Linked DNA regions of Parasegetibacter sp. NRK P23. The protein of the gene in region 2 interacts with the protein of the main gene of each other region in a pairwise test. Links are inferred from orthologs where the notes say so. Each region holds a gene or a part of one and is shown on either strand. Other genes may lie near its edges.

Evidence for each region.
Region 1: the proteins of recA (region 2) and dprA interact in binary tests that used the Bacillus subtilis proteins (3 or more experiments, as listed by UniProt). The link is inferred for Parasegetibacter sp. NRK P23 from one-to-one orthologs.

Annotation. Positions count from the first base shown.
Region 1 is NZ_JAMDLG010000001.1:447,395-457,792, forward strand. What follows is about bases 7,516-10,398. They hold dprA (DNA-processing protein DprA), read left to right. Parts: upstream 7,516-8,343; coding sequence 8,344-9,453; downstream 9,454-10,398. Other genes in these bases: M4J38_RS01760 (OmpA family protein), read left to right, coding at 7,516-8,253; guaB (IMP dehydrogenase), read left to right, coding at 9,498-10,398. Also shown: M4J38_RS01725 (hypothetical protein), read right to left, coding at 1-90; DNA repair protein RadC, read left to right, coding at 216-998; M4J38_RS01735 (DUF3467 domain-containing protein), read right to left, coding at 1,343-1,702; M4J38_RS01740 (helix-hairpin-helix domain-containing protein), read right to left, coding at 1,706-3,733; M4J38_RS01745 (hypothetical protein), read right to left, coding at 3,730-4,533; M4J38_RS01750 (bifunctional 5,10-methylenetetrahydrofolate dehydrogenase/5,10-methenyltetrahydrofolate cyclohydrolase), read left to right, coding at 4,701-5,594; M4J38_RS01755 (7-carboxy-7-deazaguanine synthase QueE), read left to right, coding at 5,597-6,217; more of M4J38_RS01760, read left to right, coding at 6,331-7,515. UniProt on the Bacillus subtilis protein: Protein that helps load RecA onto ssDNA during transformation. Binds cooperatively to circular ssDNA, is able to bridge different segments of DNA. Favors the loading of RecA onto SsbA- or SsbB-coated ssDNA and formation of RecA-DNA filaments.
Region 2 is NZ_JAMDLG010000001.1:3,821,190-3,834,053, forward strand. The notes cover bases 6,120-9,100. They hold recA (recombinase RecA), read right to left. Parts: upstream 8,134-9,100; coding sequence 7,105-8,133; downstream 6,120-7,104. Other genes in these bases: M4J38_RS15530 (bifunctional 2-polyprenyl-6-hydroxyphenol methylase/3-demethylubiquinol 3-O-methyltransferase UbiG), read left to right, coding at 6,120-6,365; M4J38_RS15535 (DUF4136 domain-containing protein), read right to left, coding at 6,358-6,894; dnaN (DNA polymerase III subunit beta), read left to right, coding at 8,401-9,100. Outside these bases: M4J38_RS15495 (OmpA family protein), read left to right, coding at 1-707; M4J38_RS15500 (hypothetical protein), read right to left, coding at 1,130-1,471; rpoN (RNA polymerase factor sigma-54), read left to right, coding at 1,576-3,063; M4J38_RS15510 (hypothetical protein), read left to right, coding at 3,064-3,711; M4J38_RS15515 (sugar phosphate isomerase/epimerase), read right to left, coding at 3,703-4,587; M4J38_RS15520 (arsenate reductase family protein), read left to right, coding at 4,639-4,998; M4J38_RS15525 (YdeI/OmpD-associated family protein), read right to left, coding at 4,999-5,511; more of M4J38_RS15530, read left to right, coding at 5,574-6,119; more of dnaN, read left to right, coding at 9,101-9,516; M4J38_RS15550 (sterol desaturase family protein), read left to right, coding at 9,596-10,414; kdsB (3-deoxy-manno-octulosonate cytidylyltransferase), read left to right, coding at 10,432-11,157; magnesium/cobalt transporter CorA, read left to right, coding at 11,187-12,281; M4J38_RS15565 (DUF2480 family protein), read right to left, coding at 12,278-12,799. UniProt on the Bacillus subtilis protein: Multifunctional protein involved in homologous recombination, DNA repair and competence.

The DNA.
Region 1 (10,398 bases), 3.4 Mb from region 2 along the record:
TACTGAAAAGAACAGTGCTACAACATACATGCCCACACAAAACAGGATGGGATGCAAAGCGCCTAACGGGCTACGGGGTTTTCGGTTCATAGTCTTGGATATTGGGTTCGTTTCACAAATATTGGATGTTTCAAAGATAACATACCCATATACCGGTACAAGCGTAAAAACACGTTAGTTTTCCCTTGCAGTATTTAACATTTAATTGTGAATAGGTGAAAACACTGGCTAGCAAAGAGGTGCTGAAAGGATACCTTTGGGCAAAAGGAGGAAGCATGAAAGAAGAGGTGGTGGAAAAGGAACCTGAAATGGTAAAAAAGAAGCCTATCAGTGAGTGGGCGGAAGATGATAAACCCCGTGAAAAGCTGGTCAGCAAAGGGCCTTCGGCGCTGAGTGATTCCGAGTTGCTGGCGGTGTTGTTGCGGTGCGGCACGAAAGAAAAATCAGCGATTGAATTGTCGAGGGAAATATTGGATACCAGCAATAGGGAACTGGCGCAGTTGTCAAAAAAAAGTGTTTCGCAGCTGATGCGCATAAAGGGGGTAGGCAAAGCCAAAGCCGCTATGATCCTGGCAGCGCTGGAGTTCAGCCGCAGGAAGGAAGCCTCCCCTCCTGTTGACCTGCCAATGCTGAACGCGAGTATGGGTGTGGTAAAGTACCTCAGGGCACAGCTAAAAGACAAGCAGCACGAGGTATTCGGCGTGATCTACCTGAACCAGGCGAACAGGGTGAAGGGTTTCGAAATCATCAGCCTGGGCGGCATCGCGTCTACCGTGGCAGATACGAGGATCATCCTCCGGAAAGCGTTGGAAGCGGACGCTGTGGCCATGATTCTCTACCACAACCACCCGTCCGGAAGCCTGCGTCCCAGCGGGGCCGATAAAGAGCTCACCTTCAGGATCAGGGAAGCGGCGAGCTACCACGACATCAGGCTGATCGACCACATCATCGTGAGCGAGCGGGGATATTACAGTTTTGTTGAGCACGGGGCACTTTAGGAGAATGAGCGCATAGCAATTGTGGTGGAAGGTATCTGCGCTTCTTTGCTTAAGGGTTCTTAGCTTAATTACCTGGCCAAATCAGGAAGTCGAACACAAGACCCGGTTAACCTGGTTTCTGAGTTTATACACTGCCTTTGGCGTGTTATTGCCTGAAGTGTTGTTGCTTCAATTTACACCCACCATTGCCAGAGCAACTCTTAACTTCAACAGGTCAACGTTAACTTATAACAGACCAACCTCGGATTTTTGATCCAATTTCGGCTCTAATGTACCAGGCAATGGTAGAATACTACAGCCATGATTCCCATAATTTTTCAACTCCCTACCGTAATTAACGTGCATCAAGCCTCGGGAAAAGGTCCGCCGCCAAAATTAATGGGCATCTGCACTTCTTCGAGGTCCTGGATGGGACCGTTCACCGTTTCGAAACGCTTTACATTATCGGTTAGCGCTTTCATTAACCGCTTGGCGTGTTGCGGCGTGAGAATGATTCTTGATTTCACTTTACTCTTAGGTGTTCCCGGCATCACGTTCACGAAATCCACTACAAACTCCGCATGGGAATGCGTGATCACCGCGAGGTTAACGTAAACACCTTCCGCCATCTCCTCCGATATTTCAATATTGATCTGGTTCTCCTGGTTATTTTGCTGTGTCATAATGATTAAGAATTGGCTGTAAATGTATTTAAGTACCGGGATATATCAGAACAAAATCTGCCACTGTAGTGAAAGTTCTGTCCTGCCTTTTCCCTGTATGGTATTGTACCCTGAACCGGTTTCCGTGACATCCTGCTTGCTGGTATGGGCCACGCGGAACCAACATTGAAAAGACTTCCTGAACTTGTAAGTGAACATAAGATAATATCTCCACCCCTTCCCATAAAAAGCGGGAACACCCTGCTGAAATGGAATATCTTTCTCAAGCGCGTACATACGGGTATTGTAACTCTCCGTTTGAAAATATTGTATTCTGCCATCCAGGTGGTACGATTTCCCCGGAGGCGTCCATCTCGTTTCGGCCAGCCACAAACTACCGGTTTCGGGTTTGTTGCCGCTATCTTTCCAATGGACGTATTCAAACCTTGTTCTGTAGTGCCATTCACGATCCTGAACTACCGACCAGTACAGTTTTAACCCATTGACCAGCCTTTCTTCCGGTGTTTCCATCAGAACATCCATCCTTCCATTGTTCTGACTTGCGGATGAAAACCTGTAAGTGACCCGCCATTCTGAATTCCTGTCCGGCTTACCGGTGACCTGTATCCTGAAAGCGGAACCCGTACCCGGAGCGCTGACTCGGTATTTCAACCAGGGGTGGTAATACACATCTCCCCATACATCCAACACCATGCGGAATGGCGATATGTATTTCAGTCCTGTGTACATCCCAAATTCATTTGATGGTTTGGAGGAGGCCCCGAATATGCTTCCGTTCCAAACATTATATCCCGATGAGACCGCACGCAAAGCTACCGCCAATTCAACGGCCCGGTAAGGCGTCATCAGCAACCCGCCGGTGAATGCCAGCTTTCGCCGGGCATCTGCCGCACACTCTCCGAACAGGTACGCAACCTTCCCTACGTACGATACGTATATGGAAAACGCATGTTGGTTACTGGTATTTTTTCTCAACACCTGGTATGGTTCACCACCATCCTTCAGTGGATGCTGCCAATGCCATCCGGCCCAGTTCAATGCCAACTTCAGTTTTTTCTGTTCCCATTGCACGATACCGCCCATTGCCCACAATTCCAGTTTGCCTTTTCTATCCATCTCTGTGGTTGTTCTGTAGGTTCCGGCCAGATTCAGTGCAGATGCTTCCGTTGCGCCAGGGCCTGTTACATCAATCGAGGCACCCAGCCTGCGTAAACCAGTATAGCCGGTAAATGAAATGTTCCCGGTTTTATATATCATAGCCACACCTCTGTAAAACTGAAGTTCTCCGGCTGATGTATGTGCTTTTATCGGCTGCGCCTGTCTGAATACCGCAGCCGAATTCCCGCCGGGTCCCGCCCCCATGCCCTGCCATTGGATTAAACCCTGTCCCATGTTTATGGAGAAATCGCCCAGGTTCAGTTGCGAAATACCCTTCCAGTTCGTCAACTGCAGGTGCGCCGACATAAACCCGTTCAGCTTTCCGCGGGCGAGAAACATTTCACCGGCATCCTTCTCCAGTGTAACACCCCATTGCAGCGATCGTTTGTATTGGTACCTGTACCTTACCTGCCATTTTTCCGGAGCACCTGCGTAAACAGGAGGATTGCTTTCTTCCGAAAGAAATCCCCGTGCGCGTTGCACGACACGGCCAGCCGCCATCGACAACCGCCTTTCTCCCTTCTTCCACCTTAACTTCCAGGGCACGTCCTCTTCCTGCACCCACCGCAGGTATGGCTTAAGTTTCCTGATCAGCGCCACATCCCAACCCGGTATGGCCTGCAATTCATATATTCCCAGGATCGGACCAAATAAAGCCCTATACGTCAGCAACCGGGATATCTGCCAATCTGAAAGCCAGGGAATCAACACCATTTCTTCGCGTTCCGCCCTGTTCAGGTTAATCCCCCGCCTTTCCAGCTCCTGGAGCTGCTCCTGCCAGTTGAACTCCACCTCTTCTTCCCCACTGTTCATCGCCGCTTCTTCCAGCTGTTGCTCTAACTCCAGTTCCGCTTCCTGCGCCGGGCAAAAGAAAGAAATCAGGCAATACATCAACCCCAACAATCCCTTTCTCATAGTCTTTTGCTGTTAATATGTATGGCCAACGAAGACGAAAATCCCATTGGAAAATGGAGTCTCCCACCCGCTTCAATAGCACAGTTCCCATAAAACAGTCCAAAGCCTGCAAAAAGAACCTGGCTCCCCGTTAGCCATCCTGCCTTCGCCCAAACTTTTTCAGCGGGCATCACCTGAAGGCCAAGAAAAGCTGCGGTTGCCTGATCTTCTTCTGTAATCAACAGGCATTTTATATTGAAGTACTTACCGGGGGCAAAAAGCAATCCTGTTCTCAGCAGCAATGGAGGACGCCATTCTAGAGGTACCGACCATGGATTTTCCAGCGTGGCCGTAAATATCCAGGAATGGTTAATCTTCCGGCACAATCCAATACTGTAATGCGGCCATCGCGCACCTTCCATGCCCATGGCCCGAAGCATTCCCATGCCCGCCGTTGTACCGACCCGCCAGCCCGCTCCCAGGCTCTTTGAAGCACCCAATAAAAAATCAACTCTTTTCAATTCAGTGTTTCCTCCCGCATGAACACCTCCAAACCACGCCTCGTCACCAGTATTGAAGCAGGCGGCCACTTGACTGAAATGAATGCCCGCGCCAATCCCCGGAACATGGTGCGCGAGCGCCCCTCCCCAACCCTTTTCCGGCACGGCAAGTCCGGGTTCAAACAAAAGCTGGCGCACATCGAACACAGGAGTCCTCAATCCCTGCGGCGGATCAAAGTAAGCCGTTTGAACCCGGACAGATTGCCCCTCCACACCTAAAAAATAAAAGCAACACCACCACAGCAACCAAGATTTTTTCATCCCTTCATTTTTTCAGTTTCACAAATATTTCTCCGGAAGGCAGCTTCCAAAAGCCCGCTTCCGCCCGGATCAATTTCTTCCGGACCAGGGCAAGTTAGACCGCATCGGTTGCCGCCACAACCGTTTTTTTCTTTTCTTTCAAGGGTTTAAACACCTAACTTTGCGCCATGCAATTACTCGATGGAAAAGTTGCCTCACAGGCAATAAAGGAAGACCTGAAGATCAAAGTGGCCCAACTGGTAACACAGGGCAAAAAAACGCCGCACCTGGCCGCGATTCTGGTAGGCAGCAACGGCGCCAGCGAAACCTATGTGGCCAGTAAAGTGAAAAACTGCGCCGAACTGGGCTTCAAATCAACCCTGATCCGCTTCGAGGAAAGCGTGAACGAATTCATCCTGCTCGACAAAATCAGGGAACTCAACGAAGACAAAGACGTGGATGGCATCCTCGTTCAACTTCCCCTTCCCGCCCATATTTCCGACGAAAAAGTGATCAACACCATCCATCCTTCCAAAGATGTGGACGGCTTTCACCCGGAAAGCGCGGGCAAAATGATGCAGGGCCTGCCCACCTTTCTCCCCGCCACCCCCTACGGCATCATGCTGATGCTGGAACATTATAATATAGATACCAAAGGTAAACATGCGGTGGTGATTGGCCGCAGCAACATCGTAGGTCGCCCCATGAGCGTGCTCCTCAGCAGCAACCACCCACAAGGCAACTGTACGGTAACGATCACCCATTCGCATACGAAGAACCTCGCGGAACTTTGCCGGAACGCGGATATTATCGTTGCCGCACTCGGAAAACCCGAATTCCTGACCGCCGATATGGTGAAAGATGGCGCCATCATTATTGATGTGGGTATTACGCGGGTGGCCGACGCTTCCAAAAAAACTGGTTTCCGCATTGCAGGAGACGTAGCCTTCGCTGAAGTGGCCCCCAAAGCATCCTATATCACTCCGGTTCCCGGTGGTGTTGGCCTGATGACCATCGCCGCCCTGATGCGCAATACTTACAACGCCTGCATCGCGAAAAACGAAGCGGAAGAAGAAGACTAATAATGAACACTACTGCTCATATCACCACACAACTTCCCTTGATGGAAGCCTTTTACACCCTGCAGGGTGAAGGCTATCACCAGGGAAAGGCCGCCTATTTCATCCGCCTCGGCGGCTGCGATGTGGGCTGCGTTTGGTGTGATGTGAAGGAAAGCTGGGACGCCTCAAAACATCCTCTGGTACCGATCAGTGAGATGGTGGCTGAAGCCGCAAAGTTCCCTGGCAGGTTGGCCGTTATTACAGGCGGAGAACCACTCATGCACCCGCTGGATGAACTGACGGAAGCCCTGCACGAAGCCGGTTTTCAAACCAATATTGAAACTTCCGGCTCCAGCCCGGTCTCCGGGAAATGGGACTGGATCTGCTTCTCCCCGAAAAAGTTCAAGCCCCCAGTAGACGAGATTCTTCCGCTCGCCCATGAACTGAAAGTGGTCGTATTCCATAAATCGGATTTCGAATGGGCCGAGCACTGGGCGGAAAAAATGAGCCCATCCTGTAAACTTTATCTTCAGCCGGAATGGGATAAAGCCGAAAAAATGACCCCGCTTATCGTGGATTACATTAAGGAAAATCCCCAATGGGGACTTTCTTTGCAGACCCATAAATACATTAACGTACCCTAAGCGTTAAAGGACCGCTATTTTTCCTCCCTTTCCGGAATATTTTTTGAATAGCTTCGTTAGTAGTAGATCATTATGCTTATCCACATAAAAGCTATTCATTCTAAAAAAAGCCGATGAAAAATATCCTGGTCGCCTTGCTGTTTATTTTACTGGTACAGCATGCCGCAGTGGCGCAGTATAATCCTGAGAAAGTCAATAAAAAAGCCGTTCAGCAATATGAACTTGCCATGAGCAAGGCTTCGGAAGAAGGATTAACAGAAGCGATGAAGCATCTTGAAAACGCCTTGCGCATCGATCCGAAGTATATGGATGCGCATCTTTCACTGGCAGGCATATACGGAGAATTCAAGCAATATGAGAAGGCTGTGCTGTCTTATGAAAAGGCCAGGTCGCTGGATGCCGCGTATTTCCTGGAATACAACCTTCCCTACTCCATCAATCTGGCGGGAAAAGGCGATTTTGAAAAAGCGCTGAAAGCGGTGGATGAATTCCTCACCATTTCAAACCTGAATGAAACGTCCAGGAAAGCCGGCGAATACCGAAAAAAATGCTACAGCTTCGCGATCAGTTATCAGGAAAAGCATCCGGGTGAAAATTACCTGTTCTCGCCCGTGAATATGGGCGCAGGCATCAATTCGAAAGATGCGGAGTATTTTCCATCGCTCACTGTTGACCGCAAACAACTTGTATTCACGCGCCGGATCAACAATTATAATGAAGATTTTTACGAAAGTGAACTGCTGGAAAACAAGTGGGGACCGGCAAAGGGATTAACCGGAGCCATCAACACTAACCTTAATGAAGGCGCGCAGAACATTTCACAAGACGGGCAAATGCTGGTATTTACCGGATGCAATTTTGAAATTGGATTCGGCAGTTGCGACCTGTACTATTCCATCCGGACAAAAAACGGCTGGAGTGAACCGATGAACATGGGCAGGAACATCAATACGGAATTCTGGGAATCGCAACCCTGTCTTTCCCCGGATAAAACTGCGCTTTATTTTGCCGCAAGAAGGCCCGATGGATTTGGCGGAAGCGATATTTATGTGAGCAAACGCATGGCCAACGGGCAATGGAGCGAACCGGAGAACCTGGGTCCCGGCATTAATACCATCGGAGATGAAAGTTGTCCTTTTTTACATGCTGACAATGAGACCATGTATTTTATGTCGAACGGCCACCAGGGATATGGCGGAGATGATCTTTTCCTGGCGAGAAGAAAGCCGGACGGCACCTGGGGTACACCTGAAAATCTCGGTTACCCCATCAATACCATTGAAAATGAAGGAAGCCTGTTTATCGCATCGGATGGGAAAACGGCTTATTACGCCAGCGACCGCAGCGACAGCTATGGCGCACTGGATCTCTATACTTTTCAATTACGGGAAAACATAAGACCCGCCGCCACCACATGGATCAAGGGCCAGGTGTTCGATGTAAAAAATAAGTCTGGCCTGCCCTCCACCATTGAACTCACCGACCTGACCTCGGGCCGCGTGGTTTCCAGATTACAAACTGATGAAGACGGCAACTACCTTTCTACCTTGCCTGTTGGAAAGAATTTTGCCTTCTCCGTAAACAGGAAGGGCTATTTGTTTTATTCTGAAAATTTCGCCATCAGTACTAACGATCCCGATAGCGCCTATACAAGAAATATCCCGCTTCAGCCATTTGAAAAAAATGCGAAACTGGTGCTGAACAACATCTTCTTTGATGTGAACAAATACGAACTGAAACCTGAATCCAGAGTAGAATTAGACAAGCTGGTTGCACTTCTGAAAGAGAACCCCGGCATGAAGATCAGGATCAACGGGCATACCGATAATACCGGCAATAAAGCCGACAACCAAAAACTTTCTGAGAACCGTGCAAGGGTGATATACCTCTACCTTACCGATCAGTTCGTAGCGAAGGAAAGGCTCAGCTACAAAGGCTTTGGGGATACTGAACCCATCGCGGAAAATGATACGGAAGCTGGAAGGGCACGCAACCGAAGAACGGAAATGGAAATCATTGAGGTGGCCGACAAATAATTCAATAGGTGAAAAAACGCGTTAAAACCGTGATTTCACCTATTGCCGGCGACCAGCGCATACTGTAGCTTGCGGTTATAAATGTGCGTTATGAATCCGTGTGTGAATGTTTTTGAAATGGCCCTGGCCAGTTTACCGGCGATTGGGAAAGTGGTGGCGAGGTTACTGATCCAGCAGTTCGGGTCAGCGGAACAGGTTTTCAGGGCATCCCTGAAAGAATTGGAAAGAACAGAAGGTGTGGGCCGCAGAAGAGCAGGCATTATCAAGGGGTTTACTGATTTCAGGAAGATGTCCGCTACGATCGAATCCCTGGAAAGAAAAAATATAAGTTCTCTTTTCCTTACCCATCCGGCTTACCCGCGCAGGCTCACACATTGTTATGATCCCCCTACCATATTGTACTTCCGTGGCCAATGCGACCTGAATCCCGCCAGGGCCATCAGTATTATCGGAACACGCAACCATACGCGCTATGGTAAGCAACTAACAGAACAATTAGTACAGGACCTTGCGCGTCACCAGGTGCTGGTGATCAGCGGACTGGCGCATGGAATAGATGGCATCGCGCACCATGAAGCGTTAAGGCATGGATTAACCACCGTTGCTGTAATGGCAAGTGGTCCGGATGTGATTTACCCGTCAGAACATTATGAACTATCCAAACGCATATTAAATGGCGGTGGCTTATTAACAGAGTTTGGTCCGGGCATACAACCCGAAAAACATCATTTCCCGAGCAGGAACCGGATTGTGGCGGGAATGGCAGACGCCACAATTGTAGTGGAAACCGGGGAAAAAGGCGGCAGTATCATTACAGCCGAACTGGCCCAGGGGTACCATCGTGATGTGTTCGCCTTTCCGGGAAGAATACACGATGAGAAAAGCAGGGGATGCAATATGCTGATAGCACGGCAAACGGCGCAACTGATTCATTCCGCCGAAGATGTGATCAGGTGCATGTCCTGGGACATCCCGGAAAAAATGGCCACTCCGGTACAACCCAGTTTTTTCCCCGAAATGGATGAGCAGGAACTATCCGTGACGACAATACTAAAAGAACAAGGCATCCTGCATGCCGATGTGGTGGGCGGCTTTGCGAACATGAGCGCTGGAAAGGTCTCGGCGGTACTTTTGCAGTTGGAAATGAAAGGGATAGTTGTTTCGCTACCCGGAAAAACATACAAATTAAGAGGGCCATAAAAATTTCATTTGGAAGCTAGGGACGCTGTACGCTATCTTTGCACATGGCAAGAATAAACAACTCCACGGCAAAAAGTATCACCTCCCGCTTCTTTGGTGAGGGACTTACATTTGATGATGTGCTCCTGGCTCCAGGTTTTTCTGAAGTACTTCCACGGGAAGCCGACATCCGCAGTAAACTCACAAAATCCATCACACTGAACATCCCCATGCTCTCCGCGGCAATGGATACCGTTACGGAAGCCACGCTGGCCATAGCGCTGGCGAGAGAAGGTGGTTTAGGCATTCTCCACAAGAACATGAGCGTGGAAAAGCAGGCCGAACATGTAAGAAAAGTTAAAAGAAGTGAAAGCGGCCTCATCATCGATCCGGTTACATTACACGAAGACGCAACCATCGCCGACGCGTTAAGGCTGATGAAAGAGAATAAGATCGGTGGTATTCCCATTACCGACGCGAAAGAAAAACTGGTGGGTATCCTCACCAACAGAGACCTTCGCTTTGAAACCGACAAACGGAGAAAAGTACAGGAAGTGATGACAAAAGAAAACCTCATCACCGCACCCGAAGGTACAGACATGAAAAAAGCGGGACAGATTCTCCGTCAATACAAGATCGAGAAGCTTCCCGTTGTCAACAAACAGGGACGACTGATAGGATTGATCACTTACCGCGATATCCTTCAACTCATCAATAACCCCAATGCTGTAAAAGACGGGTACGGCAGGTTATTGGTAGGAGCCGCGCTCGGCATTACCAAAGACCTTCACGACCGCGCCGCGGCTTTACAACAAGTCGGCGTGGATGTGGTGAGCCTGGATAGTGCGCACGGTCACCATATTGGCGTAATCAACGCGTTAAAGTCGTTGAAGAAAAACTTTAAAGGACTACAGGTTATAGCAGGGAACATCGCCACAGCCGCGGGCGCGAAAGCACTTGCGGATG
Region 2 (12,864 bases):
AAAGGGCGTCGCTCCGGCTCAGTAAAAGTCAGCTGGAAGCCGATATGGCCAACCTCAACAAGCAGATCGATTTCCTGAAACAGAACAATACCCAGGCGCTAAAACAACTGGAAGACCTCTCCGTAATCAGCTCCCAACAAGCGGAAAGCATCAAGAAATCGATGGAAAACATCGGCGCGAAAGACGCTTATATCCAGGATCTGCAAACGTCCCTCGCCCGCAAAGACTCGCTGAACATGGCCCTGGTGATGAACCTGAAAGGCGCCATCGGCAACATCAACGACGAAGACATCAACATCAAAGTGGACAAAGGCGTGGTGTACATCGATATCTCCGATAAACTGCTCTTCAAAAGCGGCAGCTACGATGTGACCGACCGCGCCAAAGAAGTACTGGGAAAAGTGGCGCTGGTGCTTAAAAACCAACCCAATATTGAGTTTATGGTGGAAGGCCATACCGATAATGTGCCCTTCAAACGGGGTGTACTCATCGACAACTGGGACCTGAGTGTTAAACGGGCGACTTCCGTGATCCGGTTGCTGCAGGGAGAATACGGGCTTGATCCGGCTAAAATGTCTGCTGCGGGCCGTGCGGAGTACCATCCGGTTGGGTCCAATGATTCTGCGGAAGGAAAAGCGGCGAACAGGAGGACAAGGATTGTGATATTGCCGCAGTTGGATCAGTTTTTTAAGTTGCTTGAGAAGTAGATTTCAAGCATAGGTTTTTCACGCAACTGCTTTGTGCTTCGCACTGCGCAGACGCGAGGGAGAAAGGACGCAAGGCCTTGAGTAATTGCAGCCAGTTCGTTGGGTGAGATTTTTTTCTCGCAACGGCGCAAAGACGCAACGCCTAGAGTAGTTGGCATGGATTAGGTTGGAAAAGAATTAGGTAGGCAAAAGTTAATTGTGCATTTTAAAAGCAGGCGAAGCTTTAATCCAGCTTCGCCTGCTTTTCTTTTACAGCGCTAATAGCTTCAAAAATTGTTCAAATTATAAAAGGCAAAAAAATGCGCCAGAAAAGGCTGCAAATAAACCGTTCAAAAAACAAACAAGGCCTTGCGTCCTTGCTTCTTCGCGCCCTTTGCGAGGAATGAAACAATCGCGTGAAAAAACCAATGCGTGAACCCAACCTACCTTCTTTTCCCCTCCATCCGATCCACATACTCCACACTCCCCAGCCTCATTTTTAACGGAAACCTTATCGCTTTCTCCATTTTCAATTCCTGCGCGCAGAAAAACCCCCAGTGCCGCGTATGAAAATCTGCTAGTAAAGGTTTAACTACCGGCTTCGGAGCACGGGTGGAATCTGCCAGGAAAAACTTTGTGTTGAACAGGAAAACAGGGCTGGCATGATTTTTTTTCCACAAAATTTCCGTTGATCGAACCAACAATAATTCCGGCACCTTTTGGGAAAAAGACTTGAATACCAGTGTATTAAGTAAAATCAAAAAAACTATAACAACTCTTTGCATGCGCTGTATCTGATTTGTTCCTACATTTACGGCAAGATTTTTGATAGAGGCCGGAAAATCCGGTAGAACAGATTCAAAGTTATAAAAATCCCAGGCCCGGAATTATGTCGTTAAGTCAATCTTTACAACAGAAATTACTTCAGAAATTATCTCCTCAACAAATCCAGTTGATGAAACTGCTGCAGGTTCCCACGGCTAACCTGGAGGAGCGCATCAAAGAAGAGCTGGAAGAGAATCCTGCGTTAGAACAGGGAGAGGATATGAATGAAGACAGTTTTTCCGAAGAACAGCCCGACGAATTTGAGGCCGGAGAAGAAGACTATGAGCCGGATGGCAGCGCGGACGAATACGAGAACATCGACATCAGTGAATATGTAGCCGATGATGACGGAGAAATTGCCGATTATAAACTGAAAGACGATAACTATCCCGAGCTGGACGACCAGCGCACGATTCCTTATAAAGTAGAAACCTCCTTCCACGAACTTCTGCTGGAACAACTCGGCATGATGAAATTGGAAGATGCGCAACGGGTGATCGCCGAACAAATCGTGGGCAGCATCGATGATGATGGCTATCTCCGGCGTGAAGTCAGTTCTATTGTGGATGACCTCGCGTTCCGCCAGAACATCTCCACAACAGAAGAAGAAGTGGAAACACTCATCAAAAGAATACAACGCTTCGATCCCGCCGGCGTTTGCGCCCGCGACCTCCGGGAATGCCTGCTCCTGCAACTGGACCGGAAAAAAGGAGAGGCCCGCTCCGTAGACCAGGCCATTGAGGTGCTCACGGATTACTTCGATGAATTCACCAAAAAACATTACGAAAAAATACAGAAAGGGCTGAACATCAGTGATGAACAACTCAAAGAGATCATCCAGCAGATTATCCGGCTGAGTCCGAAGCCTGGCGGCAACATCGGCAGCATGAACAAAGCCGAAAGTTACGTGGTGCCCGATTTCTTCATCCACAATAATGCCGGCAAACTGGAGCTGACCCTGAACTCCCGGAACGCACCCGACCTCCGCATCAGCGAAGGGTACCGCGACATGCTCCGGGATTACGACAAAGGCGCTAAAAAAGACAAGCGCCAGAAGGAAGCCGTGATCTTCATCAAACAAAAGATCGATGCCGCCAAATGGTTCATCGATGCCATCAAACAAAGGCAACATACTCTGCTCTCCACGATGGGCACCATCATGGATTATCAACAGGAGTTCTTCCTCACAGGCGATGAAACCACCCTCCGCCCCATGATCCTCAAAGACATCGCGGAGCGCACCGGACTCGACATTTCCACCGTGAGCCGTGTGGCCAACAGCAAATTCGTTCAAACGGAATTCGGTACCTACCGGCTGAAGTTCTTCTTCAGCGAATCGCTCAGCACCGAAAGCGGCGAAGAGGTGTCTACCCGCGAGGTAAAAAAGATACTGAGTGATATGGTGGAAGGCGAAGACAAACGCAAGCCGCTGAGTGACGAGAAATTAACCGACCTTCTTCAGGAGAAAGGTTATAATATTGCACGCAGAACGGTGGCCAAATACAGGGAGCAACTCAATATTCCCGTAGCAAGGCTGCGCAAAGAATTGTAAATGCAGGCCGAACAAACTTTCAAGCCGAATATCATCGTAAGGGCACTGGCGCAACTGGTGTCCTATGTTTTTCACCCGCTGTTCATTCCTTTATATGTAACAGCATTCATCGTTTATCAATACCCGTATTTTTTTGCGGGATTTGATAACAGGGGGCACATCAAAGTATTGATGTCGGTATTCATCAACCTCTGTTTTTTCCCGGCGTTGGTGGTGTTCCTGTTGTGGCGGCTGAAGTTTGCTTCTTCTATTATGCTGCGCACGCAGAAAGAGCGCATCATTCCTTTTGCAGCCAGCCTGGTCTTCTATTTCTGGGCTTGGTATGTTTTTCGCGAGCAACCACAAATGCCGCGCATGTTCGTGCAGTTCCTTTTTGGGGCCTTCCTCGGCGTATCGGGCGCGTGGATGGCGAACATATTCATTAAGATCAGTATGCACACGACTGCCATGGGCGGTATGGCGGCTTACATGTTGCTGCTCGCATTCAATGGCGACATTGCCATGGGCGGTTATCTTTCCATCGCCTTGCTCATCTCCGGGTTGGTAGGTACGGCGCGTATGCTGGTTTCGGACCATACCAACATCGAAGTGTATTCAGGCTTCGCGATAGGCGCGCTGGCACAGTTGATCGCTGCCTGGTTAGCCTAGCTTCAGCGTTTTAATGTAATCGTAACTTTTTTTGATGCTGGCGAAAGCTTCCATATCAAAGTTTTCCTGCTCCACGTAGAAGTGCTTTAGTCCCGAAGTGGAAGCGTGTTTGAAAATGGCTTTGTAGTCAATGGAGCCTGAACCTACTTCTGTATTTTTTGTGGGAACTTCTCTGTGCATGTCTTTTACGTGCCACATGGCGAACCTGCCTTTGTATTGTTTAAAGAGATCGATCGGGTCCTTTTTAGCCACTACGGCCCAGTATATATCCAGTTCGAAATCCACCAGGTCCGGGGAGGTGTTTTTGAGGAGATAATCCAACCCGAAAGCGTCGCCAACGGGGGCGAATTCAAAATCGTGGTTGTGGTAAGCGACTTTTATTCCTGCTTTTTTTGAAATTTCCGCGGCCTCATTCAGCTTTTCAGCCATTGCCTTATATACTTCCGGCGTACGGAATTGGTCCGGGATCCAGGGCACGGTGGTGTATTCCTGTCCAAGTGTGGCGGCTGCTTCGGCGATCTGTTTCCATTCATCTGAAGAGCCGTTTTGAAAGAGGTATTTTTCGGGCAGGTAGTGACCGCTGGTGGTTTTCAGACCGGCGTTTTTTATGAGCGCTGAAAATTCAGCAGGTGTTTTTCCGAAGAAAGTATTACCTGGTTCCCATCCAAACGTTTCAACATCAGTATACCCGGCTGCAGCAATCTTATCCAGTGTACCTTTCAGGTCCTTCCCCACAAAATCGCGCAAGGTATACAGTTGGATACCACAGGGCTTTTCAGCGGATGAATTGGCGGCAGAAGTCATGCAGGAAGGAGCGAGCATTGCACCACCGGCAAGGAGAACCGATTGTTGAAGAAAGCTGCGGCGCGAAGTCATAATTACAGATTTAAGGGATACAAGATACTGAAAAACGATTAGTTTCGCCGGATGAAGAAGATGTACCACCTTGCCACCTGCGATACCTGCCAGCGTATCATTGAAGAAACAGGTGTCGCTGATAAAAAGATCGTTTTACAAAACATCAAGGTTGAAAAAATTACGCCGGAACAACTGGATGCCATAAAGGAAATGGCCGGCTCTTACGAGGCGCTTTTCAGCAGAAGGGCCACGAAATACAAGGAGATGGGATTGAAGGACAAGCCACTCACTGAAAAGGATTACCGCAAACTTATCCTTGAAGAATATACTTTTCTGAAACGTCCGGTTACCATTCTCGGTAAGGAGATTTTCATCGGGAACGATAAAAAAACAGTGGCCGCTTTGAAAGATGCGGTGGCTAAGTTGTAATCATTTGTTTTTCTGGTCCCTGAAAAAATGAATCATTTCCGAATAGCTCATTTTACGGGCCATCGCGGTAACCACCTGGGCTATGCGCTTTGTTTTGGTGGGTTCAGTTTTGGCGCTGAGTACCCATTTTAAAAAATAGTTGCGATGTGAATTTGCGATGCCTGTATTGAAGTAATCGGTGGCACCGGGTTCATCGGCCAGGCACTCCATCAGTTCAGGACAGGAAAGCGCGGGCGGAACATCCTTGTGCAGGTCAACCTGTACGGTGGCGCCTTTTCTTTTACCGATGGCTTTACGGATCTCCGCGTTCAGGGGCATGATAAAGTTCCCGTTCCCCATGGGTAGGAGGCATATCCCTTTGAACTGCCACTGATCCAGCTTTCCCTTTACGTAAAATGATTTTTTGTTGCCCGGGAAAATTTCCTGCGCAACATCGGCGGGGATTTCGATATAGGTCCACCCGGTTTTTTCGCCCTGTTCTTCGAAACGTTGTATGGTTGCCTTAAAAGCCATGTGCGAAAGTTATATTGTTTTTCGGGCAGAATGAATAATTTTAGCCCTATTTTCCTGCATATATGTTTGAATTTCACAAGGACCGGAAGCAATATTTTGATATCCAGGTAGAGAATGCGCGGCAATACGTGCTTCCTTTTATAGAGGCGAAGTTCCCTATCAAACCCGGGATGCGCGTGCTGGAAATAGGCTGCGGCGAAGCCGGTGTGCTGAAAGCTTTTATTGACCGTGGCTGCATTGGTGTGGGCGTGGAGTTTGACGCACCGCGTATTGAGAACGCGAAAATCTGGCTGGCACCCGAAGTGGCGGATGGCCGCATCCGTTTTGTGACCAAAGATATTTACAAGGCCGATGTTGAGCAGGATCTCCATGGGGCCTTCGATATCATTGTACTGAAAGATGTGATTGAACATATTTTCGACCAGGAGAAACTCATAGCCTGGATGAAGACCTTCCTCACCCCGGGTGGTGTGATCTTTTTCGGGTTCCCGCCCTGGATGATGCCCTTCGGCGGACACCAGCAGATTTGCCGGAACAAATGGCTCTCTAAATTACCGTGGTACCATCTTTTGCCCCGACCGCTTTACAAAGGTTTGCTGAAAGCTTTTGGAGAAGATACACGCGGGCTGCTGGAAATTTACGATACGAGTATTACGATAGAACAATTCGAGCGGATAACGAAGAAAACCGGGTATGAAATCGTGCACAAACTGCATTACTTCATTAACCCGATCTACCAATGGAAGTTCGGCTGGAAACCGCGTGTGCAAAATCGTTTAGTGAGCAGGATACCCTGGTTCAGAAATTTTGTGACCACTTGTGTATTCTACCTTATTAAAGACAAAACTACTTAGCAGGAACGTCTTTCAACAACAGATTAACCCCTGTAGCGATGGCTTTCTCCACGCGCTCATCTCTGCCGGGAATGATTTCGCGGGCCACGCCATCCCATACGCGTTGGTTGGTCTTACGGTCAACAAGATCAACGGTAACAGTTCCTTGCCTATATGTTCCAACAGGTACTTCTTCTGATTTCCAGGAATAGTTCCGCTGCCCGATATACCTTGGGGCATCCGTACGGAAATCCGTTTGACGCGTCTGTGTTTTTTCTTCCACCACGATCCCGATATTGATGAGGAGATCAGGATTATCGTTGGTCCTGGTATATCCTTTTGCTTTCATTTCCTGTTCTATGGCGTATTCCATAGATTTTGTACGGGAAGAGAATTTGGTGGAAAGCGTATCACCGGAGGCATCTAATTGGTAGAAGTCGAAGGTTTTGTACCGGGAAAAATCGGCGCCGGGTGCAAGTTGCGAACTTATCCTTGGTGAGGGGGAACATTGACAGAATATGCAGCAGATGGCAAAAAGAAGTTGTTTCATAGTGCTGTTTTAAGGTCAGTTGATAACGTATACGCACAAAAAAGGTTGAGCCTTCCGGCCCAACCCTTCGTTTACTTACTAACCCGGCCACACCGGTAAAAACCGGCAGTGGAGTATCTTTAAGTTATTTCAAGCCGCCGTTCCAAAGACCGGAACCAATCAGTGGACTACCGGGGCTATCCTTATAACCCAGGGCCCGGCGGCAACATCTTATTGTGCAACAGCTGCCGCAGAAACTGCACCAGCAGCAGCTTCAGCGATCTTGGCTCTTATCTTACCTTCGATCTCATTGGCGAGTTCGGGGTTATCGCGCAGCAAGTTCTTTACAGAATCCCTGCCCTGGCCGAGCTTGTTGGAATCATAACTGAACCAGGAACCGCTTTTCTGCACCACGCCCATTTCAACACCCATATCAATAATCTCACCCAATTTAGATATTCCTTCACCGAAGATGATGTCAAACTCAGCCTGGCGGAAGGGCGGTGCCACTTTGTTCTTCACGATTTTCACTTTCACCCTGTTACCGATAGCTTCATCGCCATCTTTAATCTGGGATATCCTGCGGATATCTATCCTTACGGACGCATAGAATTTCAGTGCGTTACCACCGGTTGTGGTTTCAGGGTTACCGAACATCACACCGATCTTTTCGCGGAGCTGGTTAATGAATATGCAGATGGTATTCGTTTTGCTGATGGTTGCTGTGAGTTTACGCAGCGCCTGGCTCATCAACCGTGCCTGTAGACCCATTTTGCTGTCGCCCATTTCGCCTTCCAGTTCTCCTTTGGGTACGAGTGCAGCTACGGAGTCGATCACCACCACATCCAGTGCGCCGGACAAGATCAGCCTGTCGGCGATCTCCAGTGCCTGCTCTCCGTAGTCGGGTTGAGAGATCAGGAGGTTGTCCACATCCACGCCCAGCCTGCGGGCATAAGAGCTATCAAAAGCGTGTTCAGCATCTATGATCGCACACATGCCGCCTTTCTTCTGTGCCTCAGCGATCACGTGTGTGGCGATGGTTGTTTTACCCGAAGATTCCGGTCCGTAAATTTCCACGATACGGCCGCGGGGCAGTCCGCCTATGCCTAATGCGGTATCCACACCGATGGAGCCGGTGGAAACCGTTTCGATCTGTTGCTCCCCTTTTTCATTCATCATCATCACGCTTCCTTTCCCAAAATCCTTATCGATCTTGTCCATCGTCAGCTTGAGCGCCTTCAGTTTTTCCGCATTTGACATATTATCCGTTTTTCTTTTTTAATGGGTTAGTAAAATTCACCGCTGATCAAAATTACCACTTGCCAGCTTCCGGCAAGGCCAAATTATCAACACTAAATTATTTAGCAAATCTAATCCTAATTATTTTAGGAAACAAATTTTTTTGCCTGTTATTTCACCTATAATCCGGGGAGAAAAACACGGTATCGCTTTCTGCTATACATATTTTAAATGTATGTTCTTTGCTTTCAAATTTTAATGTAGGTTTGCTCCTAAAGTTTTAAACCCATGAAGTTCATCGTTTCATCTTCGGCTTTACTGAAACATTTACAACAGATCAGCGGCGTTATCAACGCGAATACGGTATTGCCCATCCTGGAAGATTTCCTTTTCGAGGTGGATAAGAACAAACTGAACGTGGTGGCCACCGACCTGGAAACGGTAATGCGCATCAGCCTGGAGATCGAGGCCCGTGAATCAGGACGCATCTGTATCCCCGCCAAGATCCTGATGGATTCGCTTAAAAATATTCCTGATCAGCCCCTCACTTTCACCATCGATAAGAATTATTCCGTTGAAATCACCAGCGACAACGGTAAATACAAGGTAATGGGGGAAAATCCGGATAACTTCCCGAAAGAGCCGGTAGCAGATGACACCACTTCTTTCACCATGACCAGTACCGGACTGGTAACCGCCATCAACAAAACACTTTTCGCCGTGAGCACCGACGACCTTCGTCCCGCGATGACCGGCGTTTTCTTCGAACTGGATAAAACCGGCCTGCAATTCGTTGCCACCGATGCGCACCGCCTGGTCCGTTATAAAAGAACAGATGTTGTTACGCCAAAGGCCGACTCCTTCATCGTTCCCAAAAAACCGCTCAACCTGCTGAAGGCCGCGTTGCCGGACAATGCCGATGAAATCACGGTTTCTTATAACAGCAACCACCTTTTCGTGGTGCATGGCTCCACACAGATGGTGTGTCGCCTTATTGACGCGCGATTCCCTGACTACAAGGTTGTTATCCCTGCTGATAACCCCTACAAACTGATGGTACTGAAATCCGACTTCCAGAGCGCCCTGCGCCGCGTGAGCGTTTTCAGTAACAAAAGCACCAACCAGGTGGCTCTTACCATCAGCGGGAACGAACTCCAGCTTGCTGCGCAGGATGTGGATTTCTCCTTTGAAGGAAATGAAAGAATGCACTGCCAGTACGATGGAGAAGATCTCCAGATCGCCTTTAACGCGCGATTCCTCATTGAAATGCTGAATGCCGCCGATACCCAGGAAGTGGTGATGGAGCTTTCCACTCCCACCAAAGCCGGGATCATCAAACCCGCTGAAAACGCGGAAAATACCGAATTGCTGATGCTGGTAATGCCGTTGATGCTGAACAATTAAATGTCAACCCAATCCAACTGTAAGGGGTTCCGGCAACGGAACCTCTTTTTTTTGTAAATTACCGTACACGATTCCTGCCATGAACACCTTCATCGAATATTTCCAGACACTGGAACAGCGTCCCATGGAGCGCATGTTGTTCCTCGTGAGCGGCATGTTGCTGTTGTGGCTGATAGAAGGGGCGATCCCGCTGCTGCGGCTGCAATACCGCAAAACAAAATGGCGGCACGCCGCCGTGAACTTCTCTTTTACCGTGATGCACCTCGTGCTGCACACCGGTTTCGCGATTCTTATCGTTTTGCTCAGTGACCTCTGTTCCGCAAAAAGCTTTGGTATTGTGCACTGGCTCCAAACGCCCGTCTGGCTCACGATCCTGATCGCCGCGCTTACCCTCGATTTTTTCGGCGGATGGCTGGTTCACATTACCGAACACAAGGTGCCGTGGATGTGGCGGTTTCATGTGATCCATCACGCAGACAACAATGTGGACGTGACCACAGGTTTGCGTCACCACCCGGTGGAAAGTATCTTTCGCGGCGTTTTTTTCCTCGTCGGCGTTGTGGTAGCGGGAGCACCTATGTACGCGGTTATGATTTACCAAACTTTTCTTGTGCTGGCCACGCAGTTCACACACGCGAATATCAGGCTGCCCGAAAAACTGGATCGCGTCCTGAGCTTCATTTTCGTTTCTCCCAATATGCACAAAGTGCACCACCATTGGCAACAACCATACACGGACTCCAACTATGGGGCGGTTTTCGCGATCTGGGACCGGCTGCTCGGCACCTTTCTTCGGCTGCATCCTTCAAAAATCAGGTATGGTCTGGACCGTTATTACCCGAATGAAGAAGATGAAAACTTTTCAGGATTAATGAAAGCGCCGTTCCGGAAGCAGTAGTTCATTATTTTTACGGCATGAAAACCATCGCCATGATACCGGCGCGTTATGCCGCCACCCGATTTCCCGCCAAACTGATGCAAACACTGGGTGATAAAACCATCATCCGGCATACCTATGATAATACGGTAGCCACCGGGTTGTTTGATGAGGTTTGGGTGGTAACCGACAGCGATATCATTTTTGAAGAGATCAGCTCCAATGGTGGAAATGTACGCCGGAGCATCCGCGAACACGAAAGTGGCAGCGACCGCATCGCGGAAGCCGTGGCCGATATGGACGTGGAAATTGTGCTGAACGTGCAGGGCGATGAGCCGTTTGTGAACAAAGACGCGCTCGCGCGCCTGCTGAACGCCTTCAAAGGAGCCGAAGGGCAGAAGGTACAGGTCGCCTCCATGATGGAAGTGATGGATGACCCCGAAAGAATACAAAACCCCAACAACGTAAAAGTGGTGGTGGATCAGCACAACAACTCGCTGCTTTTTTCACGCAGTGTTATTCCCTTCCCACGCAACAACGATATTACGATCACCCATTACCAACATAAAGGGGTGTACGCTTTCAGGAAAAGCGCCCTGATGAAGTTCACGTCCTGGCCCATGACCCCATTGGAAGAAGCCGAGAAAATCGAATGCCTCCGTTACCTGGAACACGGTATCCAACTCAAAATGGTAGTGGTGGAAAAAATGGGCATCAATATAGATACGCCACAGGACCTCGAAAAAGCAAGAGAAATGATCTGACCGAACGCGCGGTTCCTTAACTTTATCTCATGCGGTACACCGATTATATCAACCTTGTTCTTCCCATTTTTAATACAAGGCGCACAAGGGAAATTCTGAACGTAAATCCAGTTCAGCCCACCACGCGTATTGATGCGCCTGAAGTACGGATTTCCGTTTACGAGTTCAACGCGCATGAATTCAAAGAACACCTGTTTACCGATATCAACGAGTGTGTACAATTCGCGCACAATGGCCAACACGTGCATTGGATCAACATTGATGGCATACGGAAAGCAGATATAGCAAGGGTTTGCCAGGAGTTCCGCGTGCACCCGCTGTTGGAAGAAGATATTCTCAGCCTGGGTCAGCGGCCGAAAATGGATGAAATTGATGATGTGCTTTTCTGTCTGCTGAACATGTTATATTTCAATGAAAATGCCGGAACGGTGGAGCAGGAACAAATCAGCATCGCACTGGGAAAGCATTTCGTGATTTCCTTCCAGGAAGATCCTTCGCGGGATGTGTTCGATCCGTTGCGTGAAAAACTGAAAATTCCTTCCAGCAAAATCAGGAACGCGGGCGCAGATTATGTTTGTTACACCATGCTGGACCTGATCGTGGATAATTATTTCCTGGTCATGGAAAAGCTGGGCGATAAAATTGAAGCGATTGAAGAAGAGGTCATCAGGAACAGTAATACGAAAAGCCTGGCGCGCATCAACCGGCTCCGCAAGGAACTCATCGTGCTGAAAAGAAATATCGCGCCTGTTCGGGAACTGATCCACGGCTTTATCCGCAGCGAAAGCGACTTACTGGCCGAACGCACCACGAAATACTTCAAAGATATTTACGACCATATTGTGCAGGCGAACGACCTCGCAGAAAACTACCGCGACGTAATGATCAACCTTCAGGACCTCTATGTAAGCAATGTAAACCTGAAGATGAACGAGGTGATGAAAGTAATGGCCATCGTAACCTGCCTCATGGCCCCCGCTACTGTGATCGGTGGTATCTTCGGGATGAATTTTGACCGGATACCTTACCTCCATCATCAGAACGGTTTTTACATCGCGATGAGTCTGATGGTGTTGGTACCGATATGGATGTTGTGGATATTTAAAAAGAGAGGCTGGTTTTAAACGGCCGCGCCGGGTTTCTTTTTGAAAATGGGAACAGTGCTGCAAGGCTCTCCGTACATGATACTTTTAGCGACAGGACGCAATTTCTTAGTAGCTTCCAGGTAGGCGAACGGACCGATTTCCACATCGCCGCAGCCTTTCACCACCACGCGCTTATCAGCGAATTCGGCTTCAGATAATGCAGCTATATTACGCACCAGGAGCGCTTTTTTCATTTCTTCTTCCGTACCAAAAAATACTTCCTTGGCAACAGGTTGAAGGTACACTGTAATCAGCATATAAGCCCAAACAGGAATAATCGCATCGGCAGAACAGGTGACCGCCACATTTTTCCCCTCGTAAACACTCCAGTCTAGGGATTGGAGCGCGGCACGGAAATCTTTCTCTTTCAGGATCAGTTCCATAAAAAGATAACCCTTGATATCGAATACCGCGATCTCCTCTTTGGGAAGATACTGTTCCAGGTCAAGGGTCAGAATACCACTTTCGGCCACCTTATTTACAAATACTTCACTCATGTTCTTTATTTCGATATACAAATATAGGGCATTTTGAAAGTTGGGGCGGCAATGTCGTGTTAATC